DNA from 3 places in the Promicromonospora sp. NPDC023987 genome. Region 3 is predicted to be linked to each of the others. Evidence: riboswitches for the same ligand, from Rfam matches in the RefSeq annotation. Region 3 holds a riboswitch; each other region holds the start of a gene.
The links. Region 3 has a riboswitch for cyclic di-AMP ahead of AB0F40_RS00850 (C40 family peptidase). Riboswitches for the same ligand answer to the same signal wherever they lie in the genome.
Positions count from the first base shown of each region.

Region 1 (2,195 bases), on a different contig from region 3:
CCTCCATGAACGTGGCCGGCTCACCGGACGCCGCGACCGGGAGCAGCAGGAGCAGCGTGCCCACCGCGATGGCACCGACGAAGCCGGCGATCACGAGCTGGCCGGGCCGACGCCGCAGTGCCGCACCCCGCCCGCCCTCACGACCCGCGGGGCTGCTGAACCGCATCTGGCTACCGTCGGCTTTCGTTCGTCGTACGTCACGGTCGTGTACCGGCGCCGCCTGACGCCCGGCCGCTACGTTAGCCCGTCATCGACGCGGGAACGCGGAAGGCGCCGCCTCCGGCGCCGGGCGGAAACCCGGCGCGGAGGCGGCGCCTCGCGGTGAACTGCTGGTCCTACGGCTCAGGCCCTGCGGCTTGGCCCTACGGCTCAGGCTCTACTCGTATCGTCTGAGCCTGCGGTTCCGCTCCGGGCGCGTGCCTCGTACCTCGGCCCACACCCTGCGCTGCACCTACGGCTCAGGCCCTACTCGTATCGTCTGAGCCTGCGGTTCCGCTCCGGGCGCGTGCCTCGTACCTCGGCCCACACCCTGCGCTGCACCTACGGCTCAGACGACGCGGATGAACGTCGGGCTGTTCTGCCACATCTCGGTGTAGCGCACCGGCATGCCAGCGGCCCAGGCCTCGATGATCATGCCGTCGCCCGCGTAGAGGGCCACGTGGCCGGGCGTCCAGACGATGTCGCCGGGCTCCGGGTAGGTCACCTGGTAGCCGGAGCTGAGCATCGCACCGGACGAGTGCGGCAGGTTCACGCCGAGCTGCGCGTACACGTACTGGATCAGGCCGGAGCAGTCCATGCCCTCGGCCGGCGAGTTACCGCCCAGCACGTAGGTGATGCCGAGGTAGTTGAAGGCGATGTTGATGGCCTGCTGGCCGACCGGGACCGGGTCCGGAGCGTCGACCGAGACGACGGCAGGGCCTTCGTCCCCCTTGCTGCCCTTCTTACCGTCCGACGAGGTACCCAGGGCTTCCATCTCGGTCGGCATCTTTGCATCGGCCGGGACGGTCACGGTGGGGGCGTTCACGACGGCCTGCTTGGCGACCGCGGTGAGGGAGTTGAGGTCGACCGAGTTGAGCTTCGCGGTCTTCACGTCGGTCTTGAGGTCCATCGCCGGGGCCGCGTGGGCCGTCGTCGCGATGGTCGAGATCAGAACGCCACCTGCAGCTGCGGCGATGGCGCCACGGCGGGCGACGGTGCCGGCGTTCTCCGTGGCGGTACGAGCAAGAATGGTCAGCGGTGTCATGGCCGGCCGGCTGTCACGATGCCGGCCGCGAATGGAGTTCGTCACCTAATGTCTCCTGTACCGCCTGCGAGGTCAGCTGTCGGGTTCGGGTAGGAGTACACACCCGGCCGCACGGCTACTGGGGGGTTCCGTCCGGCTTCACCCCGAGGACGACGATGTCGCTGTCGCCCGGGAAGTGGGTCCCCCGCTCCTGTCTCGAACGTCTGGTCGTGAACCGGTGACAGGATTCGGCGTCCGGCGCACGGCTCCACCGTTGCGGGGGAGCAGAAGTCAAAGTACACACGTTCACGGGAAAAGTCACGATCGGGTTACGCATTACGGTCTGACCCAACGAAGACGCAGATTTACGTCGTTCCGGTCTTCAGCGGTTATGACCGACATCACACACATCCGCTACCGTTCGGCCGCATGTCCGAAAGTGCGTACCGCGTCTCCCCCTGGTGGGTGCTTCTCATCAGTGCCGTCGCATGGTGGGTCGGTGGCTTCTTGCCCTGGCTTCTTCAGGCGTTATACGTGGTCACCGGCATTTCGGAGGCTGCGACAGCGGCCGGTGGAGGCTTTCTGCCCCTGCCGTTCGTCGCCGACGACGCGGTGGTCGGGCTGGCCGTCATGGCCCTGTTCGGCGGTCTCCTCGGCGGGGTCGCGGCCGGTCTGCCGGCGTCGGCGAGAGCGGGGGCCGGCGCTGCGCTCACAGGCACCCTCGTGGCCATGGCGGCCACGGTCGGAGTCTCCTGGTGGCTCTCGATGCGGGGGAGTGTGCCCGGCGACGCCGTGCCGCTCGGGATGGTCGTCATCACCGGGGTCGCCGGGGCGGTCGGGCTCGCGGCCGGCCTCCTGACGGTCCTCGGACCGGCAGCCCTGCGCGGTCTGACGCTCGCTCTGCCGGTGGTGCTCCTCGACGGCTGGCTCTGGGGGCTGCTCCCGGGGAACCTGGTGTCCCCCACCGGCACCT
Region 1 covers NZ_JBEZZF010000082.1:16,967-19,161, reverse strand. Annotated here, with positions in the region: gene AB0F40_RS24375 (potassium transporter TrkG) at 1-166, opposite strand, end outside; gene AB0F40_RS24370 (C40 family peptidase) at 548-1,288, opposite strand; cyclic di-AMP (ydaO/yuaA leader) riboswitch at 1,290-1,486, opposite strand; gene AB0F40_RS24365 (hypothetical protein) at 1,757-2,195, shown strand, end outside.
Region 1: another riboswitch for cyclic di-AMP. It lies ahead of AB0F40_RS24370 (C40 family peptidase); the one in region 3 lies ahead of AB0F40_RS00850 (C40 family peptidase).

Region 2 (2,195 bases), on a different contig from region 3:
ACGACGGTGCCGCCCGCGGCCCGGGAGATGGTCCAGCCCAGGCCCCACGCATCGCCCATCGAACCGATGTCCGGCACCGTCACCTGCTCCGCCTGCATGGCGGCCACGCTCTGCTCGCTCAGCACCCGCGTGCCGCCCGGCGCAAGTCCCCCGGCCAGGTGCATCCCCGCGAAGGTGACCAGGTCACGCGGGCGCATGGCGAGCATCGACCCCGCCGCCGCGTTGGACCGTGCCAGCGCCCAGACGGGCGCCGCCGTCCAGTTGCCGTCCGGGCCCTGGACGTGACCCACCGCCGCCCGGTGCAGGATCGCCTCGTACGGGCTGGGCGCCACGTGCGTCAGGCCCAGCGGCTCGGCCAGGAGCTCGGTCAGCGCCCGGTCGTACGGCACCTTGTGCACCACCTCGACCAGGCGCCCCAGCAACGCGAAGCCCGCGTTGTTGTAGGAGAACATCGCGCCCGGCGCGAAGAGCTGCGGCAGGCCGTGCAGCTCCGCCAAGTACTTGCCGATCGCGTCGTCGCCGCGGCCCGTGTCCGTGAACACGTCGCCCTCGAACCCGGCCGTGTGGCACAGCAGCTGGCGGGTGGTGATGGCGGCGCTCGCGGCGTCGTCCGCCACCCGGAACTCCGGGAGGTACGTGCGCAGCGGGAGGTCGAGGTCGAGCGTGCCGTCGTCCACCGCCCGCATCAGCAGGGACGTGGTCCACAGCTTGGTGACGGACCCGATCTGGAACACGGAGTCCGTGGTCGCCCCGACCCCGGTCGTCGTGCTGAGCACGCCCGCCGCCGCATCGACGACCTCGCCGTCGACCAGCACCGCGACACCCGCGCCCGGGACCTGATGGCGGGCGACCAAGTCGGCAAAGTGATCGTCAAGCCAGGTCGAGACCGAGTCGAGAGATGTCATGCCGTCAGGCTATGGAAAGCCCCGCACGTGGTGTTCGTCCTGCCGGACAAGGAGGCGAGGGGCCAGTTGTGCGGGCCGACGAACCGCGGTTGGCCGCCGAAAACGGGATAGACGAGTGACGTATCTCATGCGGACAATCCGGTCAAGTGGAACCGGTGCAGCCCAGGAAGCCGTGATGCGATTGTGACTTCGGTGGCGATCAGGGTTACGGTCGCTCCCGGTTCGCGGGAAAGCCGCGACCACTCGAGGTGGACGCCGAGCCCTGTCACCGCCGCGAGATCTGCTCCGAAACAGATGACAGGGACGGGGGAACCACGAATGCGGGCACCATCGGTGCCCTTGGGGTGAAGCCGCACAGCACGACGCGGCCGGGTCATTCTCCGATCCGAATCCGACAGCTCACCTCGTAGGCGCAGGGAGAACCGCTGTGACTACACGCACGCCCGGGCGCCATCGTGCTGCCCACCCGCCCATCACCCCGCTGACGCCGATCTCGCGCGCCGCCGCACGCGGCATCTCCGCGACCGCCCGACGTGGCGCGGTCGTCGCCGCCGGATCAGGCCTCGTCGTCTCGCTGCTCGGGGTCCCGGCGAACGCCGCCCCGATGAAGGAACCCGGCACGACCACGGCAGAGCTCGAGACCGTCCGGGACGCGGTGCAGGACGCCGCGCAGAAGTCGACCGGCGCAGAGGTCACCACCGCCGCGCTGACCACGGCGTCGGTGGACACCGCCCCCGCCGTGCGGGTCGCCGCCGACAGCGAGTTCACGCTCGAGACCGGCACCATCAAGGTGACGCCGGCCCCCGAGCCGGAGCCCGTGCCCGAGCCTGAGCCTGAGCCCGAGCCGGTCGTCGAGAAGGCCGCCGAGCCCGTGAAGGACGTCGTCGAGAAGGCCGCCCCGGCCGCCGCCAACGACATCGTCTCCATCGCCCGGCAGTACATCGGCGTGCCGTACGTCTGGGCGGGTTCGACGCCCGCAGGCTTCGACTGCTCCGGGTTCACGGCGTACGTCTACGCCCAGATCGGCGTCACGCTGCCGCACTCCTCCACTGAGCAGCGCTACGCGGGCACCGAGGTCTCGGCTGCCGAGGCGCAGCCGGGCGACCTCATCTGGAGCCCCGGCCACATCTCCATCTACGCGGGTGGCGACAAGCAGATCGAGGCGCCGGTTCCCGGCCAGACGGTCCACGAGTCGCAGATCTGGCAGGACAACCCGGTCTTCATCCGCGTCGGCTGAACCGACCCGGACAGCGGCTGAGCCGGAGGCTCCGCCGTCAGCTCCACCACGAA
Region 2 covers NZ_JBEZZF010000042.1:34,320-36,514, forward strand. Annotated here, with positions in the region: gene AB0F40_RS18095 (serine hydrolase domain-containing protein) at 1-905, opposite strand, end outside; cyclic di-AMP (ydaO/yuaA leader) riboswitch at 1,179-1,330, shown strand; gene AB0F40_RS18100 (NlpC/P60 family protein) at 1,333-2,142, shown strand.
Region 2: another riboswitch for cyclic di-AMP. It lies ahead of AB0F40_RS18100 (NlpC/P60 family protein); the one in region 3 lies ahead of AB0F40_RS00850 (C40 family peptidase).

Region 3 (2,195 bases):
GCGCCCTCGGGGCCGGGCTCCGGCGCCTCGCCGCCCAGCAGGCGCTCCAGCTCGGCAGGAGCGCACCCGGCGAGGACGTGCCCGGCGGTCGCGCCACGGACCCGCCCGTCGGCGTCGGTCCACGCGACCTCCGCGCCCGAGGAACCCGGGTCGACGGCGGTGACGGTCGCCGAGGTGACGATCGTCGCGCCGGCGGCCACGGCGGCGTCGTGCAGTGCGCCCGAGACGGCGCCCATGCCACCCACCGGCACGTCCCAGTCGCCGGTCCCGTTACCGATGACGTGGTAGAGAAGGCAGCGGTTCTGCCGCAGGGACGGCTCGTCGACGTCGGCGAAGGTGCCGATCAGGCCGTCGGTGGCCGCGACGCCGCGCACGACGTCGTCGGCGAAGGTGCGCCGCAGCACGTCGCCGAGGGGCTCCTCGAAGAGGGCGCGCCAGGCCGCCTCCCCCACGCCGTCGACCACCCGGTCGCGGACCACCGAGCGCGGGAGCAGCGGCTCGGTGAGCGTCGGCGCGAGCCGGCGGGCCACCTCGGCGGTCATGGCGTAGAAGCGTCCCCACGCCTCGAAGTCGGCGTCCGACCCGGTGAGGTGACGGAACGAGGCGCGCGTGGCGGCGTCGTCCTGGCTGTCGACGAGCAGGCCGCCGTCGGCCACCGGTGTGTAGGAGGACCAGCGCCGGCGCTTGAGGGTGATGGGGAGCCCGAGCTCCTCGATCACCTGGCGCGGCAGGAGCGAGACGAGGTAGGAGTAGCGCGACAGCCGCGCGTCCACGCCGGCGAACGGGCGGGCCGAGACGGCCGCGCCGCCCACGTGGTCGGCTCGTTCGAGCACCAGGACGGAGCGGCCGCCACGGGCCGCGTAGGCCGCGGCGGTGAGGCCGTTGTGACCTCCGCCGATGACGACGACGTCGTACCGGGAACGCGGGGAATCAGGCATGCACGTCATAGTCCCATGGGGCACTGATTACCAGGGAGGTTCCATCACAAGTTGGTATGTGACCTAATCGTGACATTTGCGCGACGGGCGGGTACGGTCATGACACCTCGCCAGTAACGGTGGGGTCCTGGTCCGGACGCCGAGCCCTGTCACCGGATCTGAGCAGCTACGACGTGACAGGGGCGGGGGAACCAAGTAGGCCGGGCACGTGAGTGTCCTTGGGGTGAAGCCTCCTTGCGAGGCCGGGTGATCGCTCTCCCCATCCGAACCCGACAGCTCACTTCGTAGGCGTCCGAGGAGATCACTGGTGACCGTACTCACCGACCGTACCCATGACTGGGCGGACGACCAGGCAAACCGTTCCAGCAGCCGAGGCAGGCACCGCGCCGACGGCCCCGCGCTCACCCCCTTCACCGCACTGACCCAGACCGCCGCCGAGAATGCCGCCCGCACCGGCGCCATCGCGGTCGTCACGTCCGGCATGCTGGCGTCGGTCTTCACCCAGACCGCCCACACCGCTCCCGCCGAGACGCACACGCAGACCACGCTCGCGGGTGCGACGCCGGTCAGCAACACCGTCGACTCCACGACCCGGTCCGGCTTCGCCGAGAACCTGGTCACCAAGGTCAAGGTCACGCAGGACGCCGACTTCTGGGCCGAGCGCGGACGGGTGTCGGTGACGCCCTACGCCGAGACCGAGGCCGGCATCGCCGAGGCCAAGGCGAAGGCGGAGGCCGAGGCGCGCGCCAAGGCCGAAGCAGAGGCGAAGGCCAAGGCAGAGGCCGAGGCAGCCGCCGCAGCCGAGGCCGCCGCGGAGGCAGAGGCCGCAGCCGCCGCCGACGCCTCCGGCCTCGGCCAGCAGGCCGTCAACCTGGCCCTCGAGTACGTGGGCGTGCCCTACGTGTGGGGCGGAGCCTCCCCCAGCGGCTTCGACTGCTCCGGGCTCATCCAGTACGTCTACGGCAAGCTCGGGGTGAGCCTCCCGCACAGCTCGAGCGCGATGTCGACCGTCGGGTACCAGGTCTCCGCCGCGGAGGCCCAGCCGGGCGACATCGTGTGGACGCCGGGTCACGTCGCCCTCTACGCGGGCAACGGCACGGTCGTGGAGGCCCAGCAGCAGGGCACTCCCGTGCAGTACGGCGAGATGTGGCAGAACAACCCGGTGTTCATCCGGGTGACGGGCTGACCTCTTCTCGCGTCACCCTCCAGATCGGGTACGGGGTGTGTCCCGCCGGACTTCCGGCGCGGCACACCCCG
Region 3 covers NZ_JBEZZF010000001.1:182,686-184,880, forward strand. Annotated here, with positions in the region: gene AB0F40_RS00845 (NAD(P)/FAD-dependent oxidoreductase) at 1-938, opposite strand, end outside; cyclic di-AMP (ydaO/yuaA leader) riboswitch at 1,066-1,245, shown strand; gene AB0F40_RS00850 (C40 family peptidase) at 1,246-2,124, shown strand.